DNA from 3 places in the Streptomyces sp. NPDC102441 genome. Region 2 is predicted to be linked to each of the others. Evidence: riboswitches for the same ligand, from Rfam matches in the RefSeq annotation. Region 2 holds a riboswitch; each other region holds the start of a gene.
What was found. Region 2 has a riboswitch for cyclic di-AMP ahead of ACIREO_RS08340 (peptidoglycan DD-metalloendopeptidase family protein). Riboswitches for the same ligand answer to the same signal wherever they lie in the genome.
Positions count from the first base shown of each region.

Region 1: it holds a riboswitch for cyclic di-AMP, as region 2 does, so the genes downstream of both, ACIREO_RS19140 (M23 family metallopeptidase) here and ACIREO_RS08340 (peptidoglycan DD-metalloendopeptidase family protein) in region 2, are expected to answer to the same signal.
Region 3: it holds a riboswitch for cyclic di-AMP, as region 2 does, so the genes downstream of both, ACIREO_RS34395 (M23 family metallopeptidase) here and ACIREO_RS08340 (peptidoglycan DD-metalloendopeptidase family protein) in region 2, are expected to answer to the same signal.

Region 1 covers NZ_JBIWKH010000008.1:106,512-114,194, reverse strand. The annotation lists gene ACIREO_RS19155 (GNAT family N-acetyltransferase) at 1-62, opposite strand, end outside; gene ACIREO_RS19150 (HPr family phosphocarrier protein) at 228-509, shown strand; gene ACIREO_RS19145 (GntR family transcriptional regulator) at 682-1,380, opposite strand; gene ACIREO_RS19140 (M23 family metallopeptidase) at 1,604-2,395, opposite strand; cyclic di-AMP (ydaO/yuaA leader) riboswitch at 2,408-2,576, opposite strand; gene ACIREO_RS19135 (M16 family metallopeptidase) at 2,768-4,150, opposite strand; gene ACIREO_RS19130 (M16 family metallopeptidase) at 4,177-5,529, opposite strand; gene ACIREO_RS19125 (DNA topoisomerase (ATP-hydrolyzing) subunit A) at 5,801-7,683, shown strand, end outside.
Region 2 covers NZ_JBIWKH010000003.1:457,243-464,925, reverse strand. The annotation lists gene ACIREO_RS08345 (tyrosine-protein phosphatase) at 1-788, opposite strand, end outside; cyclic di-AMP (ydaO/yuaA leader) riboswitch at 1,203-1,361, shown strand; gene ACIREO_RS08340 (peptidoglycan DD-metalloendopeptidase family protein) at 1,366-2,271, shown strand; gene ACIREO_RS08335 (SGNH/GDSL hydrolase family protein) at 2,436-3,263, shown strand; gene ACIREO_RS08330 (STM4011 family radical SAM protein) at 3,298-4,215, opposite strand; gene ACIREO_RS08325 (STM4012 family radical SAM protein) at 4,230-5,597, opposite strand; gene ACIREO_RS08320 (STM4013/SEN3800 family hydrolase) at 5,594-6,406, opposite strand; gene ACIREO_RS08315 (STM4014 family protein) at 6,456-7,655, opposite strand; gene ACIREO_RS08310 (STM4015 family protein) at 7,663-7,683, opposite strand, start outside.
Region 3 covers NZ_JBIWKH010000020.1:15,280-22,962, reverse strand. The annotation lists gene ACIREO_RS34420 (hypothetical protein) at 22-177, opposite strand; gene ACIREO_RS34415 (BBE domain-containing protein) at 372-737, opposite strand; tRNA gene ACIREO_RS34410 (tRNA-Met) at 826-899, shown strand; partial or broken gene ACIREO_RS34405 (TipAS antibiotic-recognition domain-containing protein) at 952-1,188, shown strand; gene ACIREO_RS34400 (PP2C family protein-serine/threonine phosphatase) at 1,324-2,481, shown strand; cyclic di-AMP (ydaO/yuaA leader) riboswitch at 2,715-2,867, shown strand; gene ACIREO_RS34395 (M23 family metallopeptidase) at 2,879-3,919, shown strand; gene ACIREO_RS34390 (aldo/keto reductase) at 4,142-5,086, shown strand; gene ACIREO_RS34385 (PrsW family intramembrane metalloprotease) at 5,100-6,554, opposite strand; gene trmB (tRNA (guanosine(46)-N7)-methyltransferase TrmB) at 6,626-7,492, opposite strand; gene lhgO (L-2-hydroxyglutarate oxidase) at 7,485-7,683, opposite strand, start outside.

The DNA.
Region 1 (7,683 bases), on a different contig from region 2:
ACGTCCGCCTCCCAGTGGTCGGGGTACGCGTGATGCGGACTCTGCTCCGGAGTGGGCTCCATGGGCAAAGCCTACGGCCCGTGTCACCGGTCGCGGCGGGTTGGCGGCGAGGGCACGCTGAGGGAGCCGGCGGGCGGCGAGCCGCCGGCGGTGATGCCGGGCACAGCGGTGCGCACCGCTGTGCGAGACTGGTCTAGACAACCCATTGTTACGTGAAGGGCAGAACCATGGCTGAGCGCCGCGTCAACGTCGGTTGGGCCGAGGGCCTGCACGCCCGCCCCGCTTCCATCTTCGTCCGTGCCGCCACGGCCTCCGGCGTCCCCGTGACGATCGCCAAGGCCGACGGCAACCCGGTGAACGCCGCGTCCATGCTCGCGGTGCTCGGCCTGGGCGCCCAGGGCGGCGAGGAGATCGTGCTCGCGTCCGAGGCGGACAACGCCGAGGCCGCCCTGGACCGTCTGGCCAAGCTGGTCGCCGAGGGACTCGAGGAGCTCCCGGAGACCGTCTGATTCCGGCCACTTCGAACCGGAGTTTTTTCCTGCGGAAAAGCCGCGGCATCCCCACCGGGAGCCGCGGCTTTCCCTTTCACCCGAACCGGAGTGGACAGAGCTGGGAAACCTGAATCAGGGCAGCAAAAAGAAAGCCCTCCGATAATTACTCTCTTTGTATACGGCGCAATTGTTAATGACGGACTCCCGCGATGTTTACGGGGTGTTGCGAAGTCCTCACCCGCGCCTGGCCCGCCGTGTGCCCCGGTGTGCGGCGCAGCCGGTGGGCGGCGGTGGCCCGCTCGGCGTGCTGGGTGGCGAGCGCCCTGGCCCGCTCCGCGTCGCGGCGCGCCACGGCGTCGACGAGAGCGCCGTGCTCGGCCCAGGAGTCCGCGGGGCGGACCGGCTGCTCGACCGCGTACATCCAGGTGATCTTGTGCCGGAGCTGGGTGAGCAGCGCGATCAGCGCGGGACTGCCCGAGGCCTGCGCCAGCGTCTCGTGGAACCAGCCGCCCAGGGAGCGCAGGTCCTCCCCCTCGCCCCGGCGCACCCGCTCCTGGCCCAGCCTGACCAGGCCGCGGAGCACCTTGAGATGCGCCTCGGTGCGGCGCTGCGCCGCGCGCGCTGCCCCGAGGGGCTCCAGGAGCATGCGGATCTCCAGGAGGTCGGCGGCCTCCTGGTCGGTGGGTTCGGCGACACAGGCACCCGCGTGCCGGCGAGTGACGACGAACCCTTCGGACTCCAGGGTGCGCAGCGCCTCGCGCACCGGGACGCGGGAGACGCCGTAGCGACGCGCGAGCACCTCTTCGGTGAGGCGGCTGCCGCGCTCGAAGACACCGGAGACGATGTCGTCACGGATTGCCGTGCATACCGAATGCGCGGGAATGCGCATATCCGAACCTCCGCCTTAATCCCCGCGAAACGCGGCCGATCGACGCCTGTTCTGTGACTCTATTGCAACCGGCCGCAATTTCCGATGGCGGGGTGGAATCCATGGATATCTTTTGGCCAGGGAGCACTTCCACGCGGGCTTCGGCGCATGTCCTCCCCAGGACGCGGCGAAGGCCCCGGCGGGTGCCGGGGCCTTCGTCGGAGCGCTGTGGTGCGGCGTGAGGTCAGGCCTGGACGCCGTGGGCGCGGAGGTAGGCGACGGGGTCCATGTCCGAGCCGTACTCGGGGGTGGTCCTGGCCTCGAAGTGCAGGTGCGGTCCGGTGGAGTTGCCGGTCGAGCCGGAGAGGCCTATCTGCTCGCCCGAGCCCATGCTCTGGCCGACGGAGACACCGATCGAGGAGAGGTGGCCGTACTGGGTGTACGTGCCGTCCTTCATCTTGAGCACGATGTTGTTGCCGTAGGCGCCACCCCAGCCCGCCTCGACGACCGTCCCGGCGCCCACTGCGACGACGGACGTGCCGGACGCGGCCTGGAAGTCCACACCGGAGTGGGTGCCGGAGGACCAGAGCGCGCCACCGGACTTGTAGCCGGTGGTGACGTGCGAGCCGGCGACCGGGAGGTGGAAGGCGTTGAGCCGGGCGCGCTCGGCGGCGCGGGCGGCGCGCGCCTTCTCCTCACGGGCCTCCTTGGCGCGGGCCTCCGCCTTGCGCTTGGCCTCGGCCTTCGCCTTCGAGTTGGCCTTCGCTTCGGCCTCGGCCTTCGCGGCGACCTCGGCCTGGTGCTGCTGGACCTTCGCCTGGGCCTGGATCTGAGTGGCGAGGGTGGTGTCGAGGGCGACCGTCTGGGTCAGACCGGTGCTGCCCGCGGCGACCTCGGAGTCCGCGGCGAGGGCCGGGGACGCCGTGGCGCCGATGATGCCGGTGGTGGCCAGGGCGGCGACGCCGGCGACCTTGGCGCTCTTGCGCGTCAGGCGGCTCGGGGCACGGTGCTTCCCGGTGGCACGGATGAACGCCATGGAGGGGCTGATCCTTTCCTTCCTTCTCGCCTACCGGGTTAGCTGACGGGTTCGGAGCAGGAAGGTCTCCTACGGGCCCCTGAGCCTCCTGTGAGGCGCAGAGATCCGATTCACCCCAGGGACTTCGTGGGTCCCCGGCTCCCCAGGCTCGCGCCTGACGGGGACTCGGCGATGACTGTCCGGCGCCGCGGGCGCGGCATTCGTCCGGCGGACAGCCGGGCCGACGCTAGATCGGGCCACTTTCCGCAACCAAACGGAAAGGGCCTTTTGTCGTACATCCCACAGGATGAATGGCAACTTTCCCTGCAATACGGACAAATGACAGAACCCCGGCGAGAGTGTGCTCGCCGGGGTCCGTCCTGTCCCGTTCTGTCAGCCGGTGACGACCGACACCTCGCCGATGCCGAGCGCCTTCACGGGCTCCGCGATCTGCGCGGCGTCCCCGACCAGGACGGTGACCAGCCGGTCGACCGGGAACGCGCTGACCACGGCGGCGGTCGCCTCGACCGTGCCGGTGCCCGCCAGGCGCGCGTACAGCTTCGCCTGGTAGTCGTCCGGAAGGTGCTGCTCCACCTGGTCGGCCAGGGTGCCCGCGACGGAGCCGGCCGTCTCGTACTTCAGCGGGGCGACGCCCACGAGGTTCTGTACGGCGGTCTCGCGCTCGGCGTCGGTGAGCCCCTCGGCGGCCAGGGTGCGCAGGACCTTCCAGAGGTCGTCGAGCGCGGGACCGGTGGACTCCGTGTCGACGGAGCCGCTGATGGCGAGCATCGCGGCGCCGGTCGCCCCGGACGAGGAACCGGGGGCCGTCGAGCGCAGCACCTGTCCGAAGGCCCGGACGCCGTAGGTGTAGCCCTTCTCCTCACGCAGCACGCGGTCCAGCCGGGAGGTGAGGGTGCCTCCCAGGCAGTACGTGCCGAGGACCTGGGCGGGCCACACACTGTCGTGCCGGTCCGCGCCGATACGGCCGATCAGCAGCTGCGTCTGCACAGCTCCGGGGCGGTCCACGATGACGACACGGCCGGTGTCGTCCGCGGTGATCGGGGGCACGGGCCGGGTCCGGCCCGCGTTGCCCGACCAGTCCCCGACGGTGTCGGCGAGCAGCGCGTCCAGGTCCACACCGGTGAGGTCCCCGACGACGACCGCCGTCGCCGTGGACGGGCGGACATGAGCGTCGTAGAAGGTGCGTACGGCGGTGGCGTCGATCCGCCGGACCGTCTCCTCGGTGCCCTGGCGCGGACGCGACATCCGTGCCGTGGCGGGGAAGAGCTCCTTGGAGAGCTGCTTGGCGGCCCGCCGGGCCGGGTTGGCCTGCTCGTGCGGGATCTCGTCGAGGCGGTTGCCCACCAGACGCTCGATCTCGCTCTCCGCGAAGGCCGGGGCCCTCAGCGCCTCGGCGACCAGACCGAGAGCCTTCGTCAGCCGGGAGACCGGGACCTCCAGGGAGACGCGGAGCCCCGGGTGGTCCGCGTGGGCGTCCAGCGTGGCGCCGCACCGCTCCAGCTCGGCGGCGAACTCCTCCGCGGAGTGCTTGTCCGTGCCCTCGGACAGGGCGCGCGCCATGATCGTGGCCACACCGTCCAGGCCCTCGGGCTCGGCGTCCAGCGGTGCGTCGAGGAAGATCTCCACGGCGACGACCTGCTGGCCGGGCCGGTGGCAGCGCAGCACGGTCAGCCCGTTGGGCAGGGCACCGCGCTCGGGTGCGGGGAAGGCCCAGGGCCTGGCCTCGCCGGCGGTCGGCTGCGGGTGGTACTCCATCGCTACTCCAGTCACGGCGGCGTCGGTCACTTGTCGGCCCCCTCGGGCGCGTCGGTGCCCTCTGTCTCATCGGCCGGTTCGACCGGCTCGTAGACCAGGACCGCACGGTTGTCGGGGCGCAGGTGCGCCCGGGCTGCGGCCTTGACCTCGTCCGCCGTCACCTCGAGCACACGGCCCACCGCGGTCAGGGCGAGCTGCGGGTCACCGAACAGGACGGCGTACCGGCACAGTTCGTCCGCGCGGCCGGCGACCGTGCCGAGACGGTCCAGCCACTCGCGCTCCAACTGCGCCTGGGCGCGCTCCATCTCCTCCGGAGTGGGGCCCTCCTCGGCGAAGCGGGCGAGCTCCTCGTCGACGGCCGCCTCGATCTGCGGCACCTCGACGCCACCGGACGTCTTGACGTCCAGCCAGCCCAGCGAGGGCGCGCCGGCCAGCCTGAGCAGCCCGAATCCCGCCGCCACCGCCGTACGGTCGCGGCGCACCAGCCGGTTGTGCAGGCGGGACGACTCGCCGCCGCCGAGCACGGTCAGCGCCAGGTCCGCGGCGTCGCACTCGCGCGTGCCGTCGTGCGGCAGCCGGTAGGCGGCCATCAACGCACGCGCGGGAACCTCTTCCTGGACCACCTCGCGCAGCTGTTCGCCGATGGTGCCGGGCAGCGTGCCGTCACGCGGAGGCTGCTTGCCGTCGTGGGACGGGATGGAGCCGAAGTACTTCTCGATCCAGGCCAGCGTCTGCTCCGGGTCGATGTCCCCGACCACGGAGAGCACCGCGTTGTTCGGGGCGTAGTACGTACGGAAGAACGCCTGCGCGTCCTCCAGCGTCGCCGCGTCCAGGTCGGCCATCGAACCGATGGGCGTGTGGTGGTACGGGTGGCCGGCCGGGTAGGCGAGGGCGGTGAGCTTCTCGAAGGCCGTGCCGTACGGGACGTTGTCGTAGCGCTGGCGGCGCTCGTTCTTCACGACGTCCCGCTGGTTCTCCATGGACTCCTCGTCGAGCGCGGCGAGCAGTGAGCCCATCCGGTCGGCCTCGAGCCACAGGGCCAGCTCCAGCTGGTGCGTGGGCATCGTCTCGAAGTAGTTGGTGCGTTCGAAGCTGGTCGTGCCGTTCAGGGAACCACCGGCCCCTTGCACCAGCTCGAAGTGCCCGTTCCCCTTGACCTGGCCCGAGCCCTGGAACATCAGGTGCTCGAAGAGGTGAGCCAGGCCCGTGCGCCCCTTGACCTCGTGGCGGGAGCCGACGTCGTACCAGAGGCAGACCGCGGCGACGGGGGTCAGATGGTCCTCGGAGAGCACCACGCGCAGGCCGTTGGCCAGACGGTGCTCGGTCGCCGTCAAGCCGCCGGAACCGGCCTGGGCTGTGGCCGTGTGACCCATGGGCATGTACGTCCCTTCGATCGGTACAGGTTTTCCTGCCGGACCTGCCACTCTAAGACCAAGCGCACGGGCGCCTGACGAAGTTCCCGTCGGGTGAATGTTGTCGCGGATATCGGGTGAATGTTGTCGCAGATACTGCCGTGAACGAGGGGCCCGCGGGGGCCCTGAGTGCCGCTTCGGACGGGTCGAGGTCGGCGTTGTCAGTACGGCGGGCCACAATGGTCGGCGTCAGAACCTGAGGTTGCCCGACAGAATCTGTGAAGGAGTCGCAGCCGCGATGGCCCGCCGCAGCACGAAAACCCCGCCGCCGGACGACTTCGAGGAGAAGATCCTCGACATCGACGTCGTCGACGAAATGCAGGGCTCCTTCCTCGAGTACGCGTACTCGGTGATCTACTCCAGGGCTCTGCCCGACGCCCGCGACGGCATGAAGCCCGTGCACCGCCGCATCGTGTCCCAGATGAACGAGATGGGGCTGCGCCCCGACCGTGGCTATGTGAAGTGCGCCCGCGTCGTCGGCGAAGTGATGGGCAAACTGCACCCACACGGTGACGCCTCGATCTATGACGCACTGGTGCGCATGGCACAACCGTTCTCGATGCGCCTGCCCCTCGTCGACGGGCACGGCAACTTCGGCTCGCTGGGCAACGACGACCCGCCGGCCGCCATGCGGTACACCGAGTGCCGGATGGCCGACGCCACATCACTCATGACGGAGTCGATCGACGAGGACACCGTCGACTACCAGTCGAACTACGACGGCCAGGAGCAGGAGCCGGTCGTCCTCCCGGCGGCGTACCCGAACCTCCTGGTCAACGGTGCCTCCGGGATCGCGGTCGGCATGGCGACCAACATGCCCCCGCACAATCTCGGCGAGGTCATCGCCGCCGCCCGCCACCTCATCCGGCATCCTGGCGCCGACCTCGAGACGCTGATGCGTTTCGTTCCCGGCCCCGACCTGCCCACCGGTGGCAGGATCGTCGGTCTCGGCGGCATCAAGGACGCCTACGCCGCGGGGCGCGGCACGTTCAAGATCCGTGCCACGGTCGCCATAGAGAGCGTCACGGCGCGCCGCAAGGGTCTCGTCGTCACCGAACTGCCCTTCGCCGTCGGCCCGGAGAAGGTGATCGCCAAGATCAAGGACCTCGTCGGCTCGAAGAAGCTCCAGGGCATCGCGGACGTCAAGGACCTCACCGACCGGGCGCACGGACTGCGTCTGGTGATCGAGGTCAAGAACGGCTTCGTGCCGGAGGCCGTGCTGGAGCAGCTCTACAAGCTGACGCCGATGGAGGAGTCCTTCGGCATCAACAACGTGGCGCTGGTCGACGGACAGCCGCTCACCCTGGGGCTCAAGGAGCTCCTGGAGGTCTATCTCGACCACCGCTTCGAGGTGGTGCGCCGGCGAAGCGAGTTCCGCAGGACCAAGCGCCGTAACCGGCTGCACCTGGTCGAGGGCCTCCTCGTGGCGCTGCTCGACATCGACGAGGTCATCCGTCTCATCCGGGACAGCGACAACTCGGCGCAGGCGAAGGAGCGCCTGATGGAGCGCTTCTCGCTGAGCGAGATCCAGACCCAGTACATCCTGGACACCCCGTTGCGCAGGCTCACGCGCTTCGACAGGATCGAGCTGGAGACCGAGCGTGACAGGCTCACCGAGGAGATCGCCCAGCTGACCGCGATCCTGGACTCGGACGCCGAGCTGCGCAAGCTGGTCTCGGCCGAACTGGCCGCAGTGGCGAAGAAGTTCGGCACCGAGCGGCGCACGGTGCTGCTGGAGTCGGCGGGTTCGCAGATCGCCTCGGTACCGCTGGAGGTCGCCGACGACCCGTGCCAGGTGCTCCTCTCCTCGACCGGCCTCCTGGCCCGCACGGCCAACGCCGAGCCGATCAGCCAGGCCGAGGACGCCAAGCGCACCAAGCACGACGCGATCGTCTCCGCCGCCCCCGCGACGGCACGCGGCGAAGTGGGCGCGGTGACGTCCACCGGACGGCTGCTCCGGCTCTCGGTGATCGATCTGCCCCAGCTGCCGGACACCCATGCGGCTCCGAACCTGTCCGGCGGTGCGCAGATCTCGGAGTTCCTGACGCTGGAGGCGGACGAGGAGCTGATCTGCCTCACCACCCTCGACGAGGAGTCGCCGGGCCTGGCCATCGGCACCCT
Region 2 (7,683 bases):
CGGGTCTCGTCGCTGATCTTCAGCCCTTCGAGGAGATAGCGGTCCGTGCCGCCCCAGACCTCGTCGATGGTGTCGAAGGCCGCAGCCAGGTACTCGGCTCGGGCGCCGAAGAGCGGATTGAGCAGCCCCATCACCTCGTCGGACATCCCGACCGGCGAGGAGTCGCTGCGTCGCACCTTGTAGCGGCGGTGCGCGTCGTTCGACTTGAGGTAGTCGGCCTCGATCGCCTCCTTCTCGACGCCGACCGCGAGCAGTGAGACCGCGACCGAGAGGCCGGCCCGGTCCTTGCCCGCCGCGCAGTGCATCAACGCCGGCACGCTGTCCTCGGCCAGCGCGTGGAGCACACGGCTGTGTTCGGCGGTGCGGTCCTTGATGATCGAGCGGTACGAGGCGACCATCCTCGCCGTGCCCTTGCCGTCTGCCAGGATCGAGCGCAGCTGCTGGATGTTCCCGTCGCGCACCAGCCGCCAGAACTCCGCGCCGTCCGCCGGGTCGGAGAGAGGAATGCTGACATTCCGGACGCCGGGCAGCTCCACGTCGAGACCGTCGAGCTTGTGGTCGGCCGCGTTACGGAAGTCGAAGACCGTGTGCAGGCCGAGCCCGGAGAGGAAGGCGGCGTCGGCCTCGGTGGCGTGGGCGAGGTGGCCGCTGCGGTAGAGGCGCCCGTACCGCACGGCGCGTCCGTCGATGGTCGGAAGCCCGCCGACGTCGCGGAAGTTGCGGACACCGGTCAGTTCGACGTCCGTCGGCTCAGGGCCGACCGGCGGGACCTCTGGCAGCTGCGTCACAAGGGCTCCTGGAGTGTCGGGCGTCGGCGCCGCTCGCCGACGGGGGCACGCCCGCGACGATACGACATGGCTGCATCGGCCAACCGTCTCGGTCGTCGTGGTCCCGATTTCTTGGATGGAGCGACGGTTCCGCGATGTCCGTATTGGTGTATTTGATGAAACATGCCCTGCTTGTACGGGAGATGGGGGCAGGTGAGTGAGCGGGATCATATCCGTGACGGTGCGTGGTGAAGATGCCAAGGGGTATTCCGGACGCCGTGCGGAAAGCCAAGATCCGTAATCCACGGAGTGTGACGGGAATTCCGCGCGTAAATGAAGCGCTGATTCCGCTTCGGAATCAGCCGCTTGTTCGCGGCATCCCGGCTCGCTTACGGTCACGGTCAATCCGGACGGAACGCCTAATCCTGCCGCTGCCCGGAATCCGCACCGACTCACGTGTGGCAGGAGCGGGGGAACCAGGTAGGCCGCCGGCCGGAGGGATCCGGTACGGCTCGGGGTTAAGTCGCGCACCACGCGGCCGGGCATCTCCAGCCCGAACCCGACAGCTCACCTCGCAGGCGCCGGAGAGGAAATCCTCATGCCCACAAAAGGCAAGCACCGTCGTACGAAGACCGGCCCGATCTCCCGAGGCGTCCTTGCCGCAGGGACCGGTGGCGCCGTTCTCGCCCTCCCGCTGATCGGCGCCACCGGCGCCCACGCGGCAGAGCAGGCCGCGCCCGCAGCCGAGTCCGCCGCCCCGCACAGCGCCCCCGCCTCGGCGGCGAAGAGCGCCCCGAAGACCTACTCGGTGGTCTCCGGCGACTACCTGGCGAAGATCGCGGCGGACAAGAAGGTCAAGGGCGGCTGGCAGAAGCTGTACCAGGACAACCGTGACGTCGTCGGCGAGAACCCGAGCCTGATCGTCCCGGGCATGAAGCTGACCCTCGGCGCCAAGGCGTCCGGCTCCGCCGAGTCCGCCCCCTCCAAGTCCGCCCCGTCGGCGGCGAAGAAGGCCGCCCCGGCCGAGAAGACGGCTGCTCCGGCCGAGGAGACCGCCGCGAAGACCGCCGACTCCGGTGCGTCGGAGAGCGACAGCTCGGGCTGGGCCACCCCGGTCGAGAGCCCCGACGTCACCACGCAGTACCGCGCCTCGGGCGCCAGCTGGTCCAGCGGCTATCACACCGGCTCCGACTTCCAGGCGGCCTCCGGCACCAGCGTCCGGTCCATCGGCCCGGGCACCGTGGTCTCCGCCGGCTGGAGCGGCTCGTACGGCAACGAGGTCGTCATCCAGCACAGCGACGGCATGTACTCCCAGTACGCGCACCTGTCCTCGCTCGAGGTCTCGGCCGGCCAGACCGTCACCGGCGGCCAGCAGATCGGCCTCTCCGGCACCACCGGCAACTCCACCGGCCCGCACCTCCACTTCGAGGTCCGGACCGGCCCGAGCTACGGCTCGGACGTCGACCCGATCGCCTACCTGCGGTCGCACGGCGTCTCCATCTGAGACAACCCCGCCTGAGGGCGGGGGAGAGGGGCGGTGCGCGACTGTGCACCGCCCCTCTCCTTATTCCGGCTTTACCAAAAACTGACCGGGTGGTCTTTCTCACCACCCGTCAACCCCTTATTACGGTCGCGTAGGTCACAATCGAAGGTGCAAGATAAACCCTTGTGGCAGACGATTCGAGAAACAAACAACGAGGCATCATCGGGTCGTACGCAGCGATTGGCGACAGCTTCACCGAGGGCGTCGGCGACCCCGGCCCCGGCGGGACGCTCGTCGGCTGGGCGGACCGGTTCGCCGTCCTCCTCGCGGACCAGCTCCCGGTCCCCGATGCGGTGGTCGGCCCCGCGGACGACCCGCACGGGAATTTCCGTTACGCCAATCTCGCCGTACGCGGACGCCTCCTCGACCAGATAGTCGAGGAACAGGTCCCCCGCGCCAAGCAGCTGGCACCTGATCTGGTGAGCTTCTGCGCCGGCGGCAACGACATACTCCGTCCCGGTTCCGACCCGGACGACGTGGCAGAACGCTTCGAGCGTGCGGTCGCCGAGCTGGCACAGTCGGTCGGCACCGTCATGGTCACCACCGGCTTCGACACCCGTGGCATCCCCGTGCTCAAGCACCTGCGGGGCAAGATCGCCATGTTCACCGCACACGTCCGGTCCATCGCCGACCGCTACGACTGCCCGGTGCTGGACCTGTGGTCCCTGCGGTCCGTGCAGGACAGGCGGGCCTGGGACAACGACCGGCTGCACCTCTCGGCGGAAGGCCACACCCGGGTCGCGCTGCGCGCCGCCCAGGTCCTGGGCCTCGATGTGCCGACCGACCCCGACCAGGTGTGGCCCCCGCAGGCACAGCGCGGGACGCTCGAGGTACGGCGCGACGACATCCAGTGGGCGCGTGAGTATCTCGTCCCGTGGATCGGCCGCCGGCTGCGCGGGGAGTCCTCCGGGGACCACGTCGAGGCCAAGCGCCCCGATCTGCTGCCGCTCTGACCCCGCCGGCCTTTCGTCAGCGGCTGACCTCTCGTCAGCGGCTGACGAAGGGAAGCGGACGCCGGGCCGGACCCGGGGACACGACCCCGTCCGATACGGGCACCCGCATCGGACGGGCGGGTATCCGCTCCAGCACGCCACCCGCGAAGACGTCGTACAACGGCAGTGACTCCAGGTGCACATAGCCGATGTGGCAGTCGCACACATCGAGCGGACAGCCGCGTGGGCCGAGCGAGTCGCGATAGCTGCCGTCGTAGAGATTGCCCAGCTCGGCGCGGACGAAGTGACAGCGGCGCACCGTCCCGTCACCGTCCACCGAGATGACCGACTCGCCCGTCCGGCAGGGCAGTCCGGCCGAACGGTGCGGGTTCCTGCTGTAAGGGAACAGCGGGTCCAGAGCCGTCCAGCGGTCCGCCTGCTCGTCCGTGTAGGTGTGCCCCTCAGCCGCGTTGACCCAGAGATACACCTCGGGCGGCAGCGCGGACCGCAGCCGGCGGGCCTCCTCCAGATGCTCGTCGAGACCGACCACCCCGACGCTGTACCGCACCCCCAGGGCGGTCAGCTCACGGCACCGGCCGAGGAACCGCTCGTACGGTGTCTGGCCCGGGTGGTACGTGCACCACAGGGCGACCTTGTCGCGATCCGCCCCGGCCAGCCAGCCGGTACGGCCGCTGAGGTTGGTCTGGATGGCGACCCGGCCGACGTGTTCCAGCCGCGACAGCTCGACGATCGCCTTCCGGTACCAGGACCGCACCAGGCCCTCGCCCCACGGGGTGAACAGCACCGACAACCGGTCACCGGTCTGCGCGGCGGCCCACGCGGTGAACCGCTCCAGGGCCGCGCGGTCGGTCCGGAGCTGCTCCCCGCTGTCCCGTCGCTTGGCGAACGGGCAGTAGGGGCAGTCGTAGTCGCACGAGGCCAGTGGGCCCCGGTAGAGGACCGTCAGGTCCATGCTCGCCGGCCCGTTCACTTCGCCTCGTACGCGGCCATCGCCGCCCGCACCGCGGGGGAGAACAGCTCCGGGCCCAGAGCGTCGGAATGGGCCAGGCCCTCGGGGGAGAGACGCAGCAGTGCGGGCCCGGCCGACGCGTCCAGCCAGCCGCGCGCGGAGAAGAGCTCCAGCTCAGCTCGGAAGTCCTCGAACGGATCGGTGCCGAAGCGCTCGCGGTACCCGGCGGACCGCATTCCCTCGGCCTGGAGGAGCGACTGGAGGAGGTGGCGCCGGCGCGCCTCGCCGTCGTCGACGTACCGGCCGACCTCCGCCCGGGAGAAGTCCCGGGTGGTGGTGAATCCGTCGATGATTCCCCGGATCTCCCGCATCTCCACCGCGTAGTCGAAGGAGTAGTGCAGGGAGGAGGTGTACGAGCGGGCCCCGCAGCCGAGCCCGATCATGCCGTCGGTCTGGCAGGCGTAGTCGTCGGGGCCCGCGTGCGGCGCGTCCGTGCGACGGAACATCCGCATCGACACCTGCTCGTAGCCATGGGCCAGCAGATGGTCGCGGCCCGCGCGGTACAGCCGCAGCCGCTGTTCGTCCCATGCGGTGTCCGGCCCTTCCGGTACCTCCGCCCCGGCGCCCAGCCGCCCGAGACCGGTCAGCGGGCGCACATACAGCGGGTAGAGGTAGAGCTCCTCCGGGCGCCAGGCCAGGGCGGCGTCCAGCGAGGTGCGCCAGCTCGCCTCGGTCTGACCCTCGATGCCGTAGATCAGATCGATGTTGAGGACCGGGATGCGGGCGTCGCGGATCCTGCCGAGAGCCGTCTCCACCTCGCCGCGGTGCTGCGGGCGGACCGCGGCCCGTGCCTCGGCGTCCACGAAGCTCTGCACACCGATGCTGATCCGGGTGGTGCCCCGGTCGGCCAGGACACCCAGCCGGTCCGCAGTCGCCGTCGACGGCGAGGTCTCGACCGAGAGCGGCACCGCCCTCAGACCGGCGCCCATCCGCTTCTCCGCGATGTCGCAGAGGCGCTCCAGCTCACCGGCGGTGAGGAAGGTGGGGGTGCCGCCACCGAACGCGGCCGCGGCGAAGCGAACCGGCTCCTCGTCGCCCAGCGCGTCCCGGACGGTCGTGGCCTGCCGGTCGAGCGCGTCGAGATAGCGCGTCGTCAGCTCCTCGGGGGCGCCGATCCGGGTGAACAGATTGCAGAAGCCGCAGCGGATCTCACAGAAGGGTATGTGGACGTAGAGGGAGAGCGCGTCCTTGCGCTCCTCCGCCCAGAGCTCACTGAGCGGCGGACGTCCGGAGGGGTGGCCGTCGAGCGGGCGGTAGGCCGTCTTGTGCGGATAGGCGTAGACGTAGCTGCGGTACGGACTGGTGCTGTCAGTGGTGCCGGTCATCGGGTCGCCCCCGGTTCGAGGAAGAAGTGGGCATAGGGCACGGTCCATACGGCTTCGTGGCCGATCCGGTGGCCGGTGTAGCCGTCGTCGCCGTACGCCGTGCCGTGATCGGAGCAGACGATGGCGAAACACCTGCGGCGACTGCTCGCCGCCGCGAAGAGGCGCCCGATGTGCCGGTCGACGTACTCCAGGGCCGCGGCGTGGGTGGCCCTGGAGTCACCCGCTTCGGCGGTGGCCCCGGTCAGGTGGAACCAGTTGGGCTGGTGCAGCGCGGACACGTTGACGAAGAGGAACAGGCGCTGGCCCTCCGGGAGTTCCGCGACGACCTGCTCGGCGCGCGAGACCTGTGACTCGAAGGATGTCGGAGACGTGACACCGAACTCCGGCTCCCAGTGGCTCTCCTGGAACATGCCGGGCAGCACCGAGCCGAGCGGCGGGCGACGGTTGAAGAAGCCCACACCGCCGACGCACACCGTGCGATAGCCCACGGCGGCGAGGCCGGAGAGGATGTCGGGGGTCTCATGGACGAAGGTGCCGTCCGCGGTCGACTCGCTGCCCGCGAAGCGGGCTGCGAACAGCCTCGGGTGAGGGCCGGGTGTGGCGGGCGTCGGCAGGAAGCCGGCGAAGATCGCCTGGTGGGACGCGTAGGTGAAGCTGCCCGGCGCATGCCTCTTCTCCCAGGCGCCGCCGGGGAGATGCCGGACCAGATTCGGGATGCGTCCGGCGGCGGCCAGTTCCTCGGCCACGTCGAACCGGAGGGTGTCCAGGGTGACGAGCAGGAGATCGTGGCTGCCCACGACGGCGTTCATGTCCGGGGCCGGGGCCGGGGCCGGGGTACCGGATTCGCGGAACATCGGATCAGGGGGCTTCGGTGACACGGTCGTTCCTTGCTCGGTCGTTGCTCGCCGGACCGGACTCCCGGCGGTCGCCGCCCGGCCGGTCCTTGGGTGAAGAAGCCGCCAGCACGGCGGCGATCTGCGCGCCGTAGGTGTCCAGTCCCTCCGCGCCGCTGCCCGGCAGACCGGTGAGCCGCGGCAGGAGGTCCCCGAAGGCATTCACCTCGCCGACGGCGAAGCGCCGCCACCCGGCGGTGGGCAGCAGATCGACGCCTACGCACAGCGTGTCCGGGAAGCAGGCCGCGGCCCGCTCGCACACGGCCAGGGCGGCGCTCCAGCTACCGCCCGCCGTCTCGACCGCGGCACGCGCCTGGTCCAGATCGCCGCGCCTCCCGCCCAGATGCAGATTGGTCATCGGGGACCGGCTTGTCCGTACGACGGCATGGGTCGCCCGTCCCCCGACCACCACGACCCGGAGGTCGGCAGCCCGCCCCCGCTGGGAGGCCTTGGGCAGCCAGCGTTCGATGTGCAGCCCGTCAGGGGCCAGGGCGTCGACGAGGGCCGCCACCTCGCGCTCCGTCGTGCAGCGGCGCACCCGCAGGGAGTTGAACAGCCGGCCCTCCTCGTCCCGCTCCACGGAGGTGGCCGCCCGCACCCTGCCTGCCCCTGCCGTCTCCAGGGCCATCACCCCGGAGGCGGAGGAGCCGTGCGCCGGCTTCACGAACACCCGCGGCATGCGGTGGTCCGCCATCAGCCGGCGCACGTCCGCCCACCCCCGCACGGGGTGCGCACCGGGCCCCGAGGTCGGGGAGTCCGGCAACGGCACCCCCGCAGCGTCCAGCACGCCGTGACAGAGCCGCTTGTCGAACAGCACCGCGACGTCCGCGGGGCTGTCCAGCAGCACCGCACCCGCCGCCTCGGCCGCCCGCGCCACCTCCTGCACGGCCGAGGTGAAGCGCGCGTACCAGAGGGCCGAACCCTCGACCCTGGTCGGATCCTCGATCCCGCGCAGCAGCCGGTCCACCTCGGCGTCCTCGCCGGGGGAGTCGATGCGCACGGTCTCACCCGGAAGGAAGACCGCCTCTCCCCGCAGCACCCGCAGCCAGGACACCGTGCGAGCGGCGGGCAGCCCGGCGGCCCGCACGGCCTCCTGGAAGAGGCCGACCCTGCGGTTGGCGGGGATGCCGACGACAGCCAGGCGCGGGTGAGCGATGCCGGTCATGGTGTCCCTACTCCGCGACCGCGGTGTA
Region 3 (7,683 bases), on a different contig from region 2:
CCCGGGCCGGTGGCCGCCCGGTCATTCGGGTTCGTCGGCGACCGGCGGCAGGTCGGGCTCGATGAACAGGCCCGCGTACTGCGGTGTGGGCCGCGGAGCCGCGGTGCCCGTGTCGGCGGTCGCCGTGGACGCGCCGTCGGAGTGCCGCTGGGTCGTGCGGGCAGGGGTGTCGGTCATCTCAGGTGTCCTGTACGTAGGTGTGCGGTGAGAGCCCCGTGACCGAATCACTGCGGTACATGCCGGACCGGTCCCGACCGGTACGGCGATGCCGCTACCGGTGCCGCGCCGCTCCGGGGGCTTCCGGACATCTGCGGTGCATGCAGACTGTAACCCTCCCAGCACGGCTTTCCCTCGGTATTGCGACCCCGGCGTCACGGTCGGTGTGCCGGTGCGGGCTCGATGTTCTGGTTTGCGTGGAAGAGGTTGTGCGGGTCGTAGGACCGCTTGATCTCCGCGAGGCGGTCGTGGTGGCCGCGGTAGGTGGCCCGGACCCGGCCCTCGGACTCGCCGGTGCCCAGGAAGTTCACGTAGCCGCCGCCCGTGGAGTGCGGGTGCAGGGCCTCCCAGTAGCGTACGGCCCATTCCCGCAGAGCCGCGGCCCTGGCCGGGGCGGGGTCGATGCCGGCGATGACGCCCGACCGGAGCGCCTCAAGGGCGTGGGTTCGGCCCAGCTGAGGTGTTCCCCTGCGTGGGTGCGGTGCCAACTCCGGGATGAGCGCCCTGTGTTGAGGCGTCATGTCGGGGGTTCGGGGCCCCCTGTCACGGGGGGCGGCCATAAGTGGTCGGAGCACCGTCCCGGATGCCGTAGAGTTGCAATCACAACGGCGCGGGGTGGAGCAGCTCGGTAGCTCGCTGGGCTCATAACCCAGAGGTCGCAGGTTCAAATCCTGTCCCCGCTACTGAAAGACTGAGGCCCGGATCCTTCCAAGGATCCGGGCCTCAGTCGTATGCCGTCATCGGTCCGCCGGCCTGGAGGCGGGCGGCGAGGAGGTGCAGGACATCGCGCGACGGCACTGCGAGTGGCTTTCGGTGACCATGAAGCCCACGCGCGCGTATGTGACCGGCATCGGGGAGATGTATGTCGCCGATCTTCGCTTCGGGAGGAACTACGATCGCCACGGGGACGGAACTGCCGTCTTCGTACGGGACGCACTGACGATCTACGCGCAGCACCGGCTCTCCGACTGACCGACGGAGGGCAGGGGGCTCCGGCGCGCTCCTCCCTTTGGCCGATGACGAGTCGCCGTTCGGCGCGGCTCCGGCCAGCCTGGGTGGGGCGCGGTACCGTCCGCACCCGTGGGTGGACCGGGCAGGAGCGCACAGGTGGGGAAGCGGGACGGACGGCGGGGAAGCGTTGTGGGGAACGCCCGTTCCCGGCGGTTCGTGCGAGTGCTGCCCGCTCTGATGATCTGTGCCGGCCTGGTCCTCGACCTCGTGACGCCTGCCGAGGTCACCGCTGTGCCGCTCTTCGCCGCCGCCTCGCTGATCGCGGCCCCGTTCTTCTCGATGGCCGGCACCATCCGTGTCGGGGGGGCCGCGATCCTCGTGGCCCTCGCCATCCGGATCTCGGACGGCGCGCTCGGTGACGTCGTTCCGCTCACCGACCTGCTCACCCTGTGCACCGTCACCGCGTTCTCCCTCGTCATCAACCGCGTCGTGAGCCGCAGGACCGAGCAGCTGGCCTCGGCCAGGGTCATCGCGGAGACCGCGATGCGTGCGGTGCTCCCGACGCCCGAGGACCGGATCGGCGGGCTGCTGGTCGCGGCACGGTACGAGGCAGCCCAGGCCGACGAGTTCGTCGGCGGAGACCTGTTCGCCGTCGCGGACACCCCGTACGGGGTGCGCCTGGTCCTCGGGGACGTACGGGGCAAGGGGCTTGACGCGGTGGCGGCGGTTGCCGTCGTGATCGGGGCGTTCCGGGAGGCCGCCGAGCAGGAGCGGTCGCTGGAGGGGGTCGTGCAGCGTCTGGAGCGGGCGCTGGCCCGCGAGAGCTCCAGGCGGGGTGGGCTGGACTCCATGGAGGGGTTCGTCACCGCTGTCCTCGCCGAGATCCCGGCCGGCTCGGACACCCTGAGGATCATCAACCGCGGGCACCCCGAGCCGCTCGTGCTGCACGCGGACGGGGCGCTGGACGTGCTGGCTCCGTCGGTGCCCGCCCTGCCGCTCGGCATGGGGCTGGGGGCCTGGCCCGACCGGTCGGACGAGTGGACGCTGCCGGCCGGGTCGATGTTCCTCGCGTTCACCGACGGGCTCTCCGAGGCGCGGGACGCGAAGGGCGTCTTCTACGATCCGGCGGCCCGGCTGCGCGGGCGACTCTTCCCGGGGCCCGACGAACTGCTGTCCGCGCTCACCGACGACGTACGGCTGCACACCGGGGGCCGGTCGACGGACGACCTGGCGCTCCTCGCGGTCGGCCGACCCGCGCCGGGCCAGCAGGCGCGGCGGACGACGGTGAAGATCGTGGGGCGGGATCGTGGATGACCGGTCGCGACGGTCGGTAGTCGAAGGACCTCGCTCCGCATAACATTTGACGCACCGTCAGAAACTGGCTACCGGGCAAGTGCCGCTCAACTCGCCCGTTTGCGACCGTTCGGTCCCTGAAAGTCCAGGCCAGAGTGGTGACTGATCTGCTGGAACAGCTTGGAATCGGACCCGGGTGTCTATTAACGTTCGATAACGCAGCGCGGTTGTACCTGTCGTCGCCAGAGACGACGCCGCGCGCAGCGCCGAATTCCGCAAGGGAACCGGGGAACCACCTACATGGGGTGAATCGGACACCTGTGTCTCGCGAGAGGCGAAGGGGCCCGTAGGAGACCTTCCTGCTCCGAACCCGTCAGCTAACCCGGTAGGCGAGAAGGAAGGAAAGGAGTGCGCCCACGTGGCGTCCAACAAGCCTGCCCCCGAGGCCCCGTCATCCTTCAGGACCGACAGCTTCGGTGATGAGGACAGGACATGGGATGAATGGAACCCCACCGAGGAGTCCGTCCGTCCCGTACGCGGCCGGCACCGCGTAGCCAAGCAGCGCGGTCTCGCCCGTAGCTCCACCGTCCTCGGCGTCGGCGTCATCGCGGCCGTCGGTGCGGGTGGCATGGCCACCGCGCAGAGCAAGCCCCCGGTCTCCATCTCTCTTCCCGATTCCATCGCGGACAATCTTCCCGACGCCAAGTCCCTTCCCGGCGTAGGCGCGTTCATGTCCGACGACGCCGGCTCGGACCACGAGACGGTCGCCGCGTCCGCCCCGCTGACCAGTGCGGGCATCACCGCCGCCGAGGCCGAGAAGGGCACCACCGACGCCGGCGAGGCGCTCCGCGCCCGCATCCTCCAGCAGGCCGAGCAGCAGCAGGCCGGAGCCGACGCCGAGGCCAAGGCCGCGGAGGAGAAGGCGGCGGCCGAGGCCGCCGCTGCCGAGGCGGCGAAGCAGCAGAGCGAGGCCGAGGCGAAGGCCGCCGCGAAGAAGAAGGCGGCCGAAGAGGCGGCGAAGAAGAAGGCCGAGGCCGAGCGCCTCGCCAAGCTCGCCGCCGGCTACGCCATCCCGACCTCCTCGTACACCATCACCTCGACCTTCGGCCAGGCCGGTTCGATGTGGTCGTCCGGCTACCACACCGGGCTGGACTTCGCGGCTCCGACCGGCACGCCGGTCAAGGCCGTGCACGGCGGCACCGTGAAGTCGGCCGGCTGGTCCGGCTCGTACGGCTACCGCACGGTCCTGGAGCTCGACGACGGCACGGAGGTCTGGTACTGCCACCAGTCCTCGATGGACGTCACCGCCGGCCAGAAGGTCACCACCGGCGAGACCATCGGCCGTGTCGGCGCCACCGGCAACGTCACCGGCCCGCACCTCCACCTGGAGATCCACACCGCGGACGGCTCCGGCATCGACCCGATGAGCTGGCTGCGCGGCAAGGGCCTCTCGATCTGATCCCGGCGAGCCCCTGACGCCGGTACGCGCGAGCCCTGACGTCGTGCCCGGCGCACCGGAACCCCGGCGGCCCTGACGCACACCCCCCGACGTCAGGGCCGTCGGTCCCGGCCGTCGGTCCGGGCCCGTCGGGCTGTGCGGCACGCGACGCCGACGGGCGGAGCCCCGCCGGGCCCCAGGCGAACCGGAATAGTCGCTTCAGCCGACTGGTTGTGCCTGGGTATGACATCTCTGCGCTCGCTCGGTTCTTCGAGCCTTCAGGTCTTCCCCCTCTCCCTCGGCGGCAACGTCTTCGGCTGGACGGCCGACGAGGACCGGACCTTCGCCGTCCTCGACGCGTATGTGGCGGCCGGCGGCAACTTCATCGACACCGCCGACTCCTACTCCGCCTGGGTCCCGGGCAACGAGGGCGGTGAGTCGGAGACCCTCATCGGCAAGTGGCTGGCGGCCCGTTCCCGCCGCGACGATGTCGTCATCGCCACCAAGGTCGGCGCCCATCCCTCGTACAAGGGCCTCTCGCCCACCAACGTCAAGGCGGCGGCCGAGGCGTCCCTGCGCCGGCTCGGGGCCGACCACATCGACCTCTACTACACGCACTTCGACGACGAGAGCGTCCCCGTCGAGGAGATCATCACCGCGCTCGACCAGCTGGTGAAGGCCGGCACGGTGCGGGAGATCGCCGCCTCCAACATCAGCCCCGAGCGGCTCCAGGCCTCCCTGGACTTCTCCGAGCGCGAGGGCCTGGCCCGTTACGTCGCGCTGCAGCCCCACTACAACCTCGTATCGCGCGACACCTACGAGGGCGCGCTCCAGGACACGGCGGCCGCTGCCGGACTCGCCGCCGTCCCGTACTTCGCACTCGCCTCGGGCTTCCTCACCGGCAAGTACCGGCCGGGGACGCCGGTCGACAGCGCGCGGGCCGAGGGCGCGGGCAAGCACCTGGAGACCGAGCGCGGACGCAAGGTGCTCACGGCGCTCGACAGGATCGCCCAGGAGCACGACGCCGAGATCGCCACGGTCGCCCTCGCCTGGCTGGCCGCGCAGCCGACCGTGACCGCGCCGATCGCCTCCGCGCGTACGGTCGAGCAGCTGCCCGCGCTGGTGGCGGTCGCCGCTCTCACGCTGACCGGGCCGGAGCTGGCGGAGCTCACCGAGGCATCCGCCTGACGCCCTGGAGGTCTCAGCCGGGCGGGGTGGTGCGGCCGCCGTCCTCCAGATACGGGTTGTGGCCGCCGTAGTGCCGGTGCGGCGCGGGGAGGTGCTGCGCAGGCGGGCCGCCGTGGGCGCCGTACGGGAACTGACGGGGCAACGGGGCCGGTGGCCGCACGGTGCGGAGCCGGCCGGTCGCGTGGGCCGCGTACGTCAGGGCCGGCCCCGCGGTCTCCCGGCGATGCCACAGGTGGTGCAGCAACTCCTGCTCGCGGAGGGCGAAGTCCGGGCCCGCACCTTCGTGGCGTGCCCTACGGCGCAGCATGGCCAGGGACGTCGCGAACGACTCGTACTCCGCGACGGTGTGGGCCGCGGCCCTGCCCCGGGCCCGGTCCGGGTGGCTGTTCCAGTGTCTGGCCATGTCGCGGGCCATGCCCCGGGCCCGCATGGAGGCCAGCGCGAGCGGCTCGGCGGGGGTCAGCCAGCCGGCCGCCGCGTACACCGGCAGCTCGGTGGAGAGCGTGCGCAGCTCCCGCTGGCGCGACCAGACCGCCAGCCAGGTCACCAGCCCGAAGCACGGCACCATGAACGCGCCGTACACCGCGTAGAAGCCGTACGGTCCGAAGGCCGACGAGCCGTTCCACAAGGCGTGCATGCCCATGGCGAGGGTGAGCCCGAGCAGGGGCAGGACGACCCGGCGCACCCGGTGGCGCGAGCCGCCGAGCGCCGCGATGCCGAAGCCGATCCCTGAGAGCACCGTGAACAAGGGGTGCGCGAACGGCGACATGACCACGCGGACGAAGAACGTCCCCGCCGTCACGGAGGCGAAGCCCGTCGTGCCGAGTTGCTGGTCCTCGCCGAAGGCGTTGCCCAGATAGAGGATGTTCTCGGTGAAGGCGAAGCCCGTCGCGGTGAAGCCGGCCACCACGATGCCGTCGACGATTCCGCCGAACTGCCGTCTGCGGAAGAGGAAGATCAGCAGGACCGCGATGGCCTTCGCGCTCTCCTCGACGACGGGGGCGACGACCGTGGCCCCGAGGGTGTCGGCGCTCCCCGGATCCGCGGTGGCCGTCGCTATCCACCGGGTCGCGAAGGAGTTGGCGATGATCGCCACGAGCGCGGCGGCGCACGCACCCCAGGAGAAGGCGAACAGCAGATTGCGCCACGGGCCCGGCTCGACCCGGTCGAGCCAGCGGAACGCCGCCATCAGCATCGGCACGGGCAGCACGGCCAGCCCCAGCCCCACCAGGAAGCCCTCGGTGCCCGTCTGCCGGCGGACCAGGGCCAGGATCACCAGACCGCAGAGCGCGAGCACGGTGATGACGGCGCCGGCGCGGAACGCCTTGCTGCGCCAGACCATGCCGACGCGGCGGGGCCGGTAACGCCACTGGCCTCGCTCCGGGACGGCGCCCAGGAACTCGTCGAGCTGCTGCTCCTCGAGAACCGGGACCGCCGGCTGCTGGTGCTGCACGGACCCCTGGTACACCCGACGACCCTAACGAGGGCCACTGACACCTGGCCATGCCGCGGTCGGTCGGGGTGACGGGCCGTGGCCGATCAGCGTCGGGTGAACAGCACGTCGTGCACGACGTGGCCCTTGTCCAGTCCCTGGCCCTCGAAGCGGGTCAGCGGCCGGAACGCGGGCCGGGGGGCGTAACCGCCGTCCGCCTGGGTGTTCTCGAACAGCGGGTGAGCCGTCAGGACGTCCAGCATCTGCTCGGCGTACGGCTCCCAGTCCGTCGCGCAGTGGAGGACCGCGCCCGGCTTCAGACGCTGTGCCACCAGGTCGAGGAACTCCGGCTGGATCAGGCGCCGCTTGTGGTGCCGCTTCTTGGGCCACGGGTCGGGGAAATACACCCGGAGCCCGTCCAGCGCCGCCGGCTCCAGCATCTCGCGGAGCAGGATGATCGCGTCACCGTTGGCGACCCGGACGTTGGACAGCCCCGCCCGGTCGGCGAGACCCAGCAGATTGCCCTGACCGGGGGTGTGCACATCCACAGCCAGGATCCCGGTGTCCGGGGCGTCGGCCGCCATCTGCGCCGTCGCCTCGCCCATGCCGAAGCCGATCTCCAGGACCACCGGGAGGCCGTCGAACAGCGTGGGGAGATGGAGGACGCCCTTGCCGTCGATGTCCAGGCCCCACTTGGGCCACAGCCGCTGGAGGGCGTCCTCCTGGCCTGCGGTCACCCTGCTGCGGCGGGGCTGGAAGCTGCGGATCCGGCGCTCGTGGTGCGAGCCCGCGGGGTCGGCGGCCGGGCCGCCGGGGAAGCGGGGCTCCTGGCGCAGCCTGCGCTGGCGCTCGAAGGAGGCGGCGCGCAGTGCTGCCGCGTCGTCCGTGGCAGGGGGTGCGTTCTCCGGCGTGGGGCCGGGCGCTTCCGCTGCGGGGCCGGGCGTCTCTGGGGTGGGGTTCAGGGGCTCAGACACAATGACCCGATTCTACGGCGGGAGGCGCCCACCCCGTCGCGCGAGCCCGCAGCAGGGCACGTCGTGCCACCTCCCTCCCGATGGGCAGGGACGCGGTGGCCGCGGGGGACGGCGCGTTCAGCACATGCACGGTGTGCGGGGCGTCCCGGATCAGGAAGTCGTCCACCAGCGTGCCGTCCCGAAGGACCGCC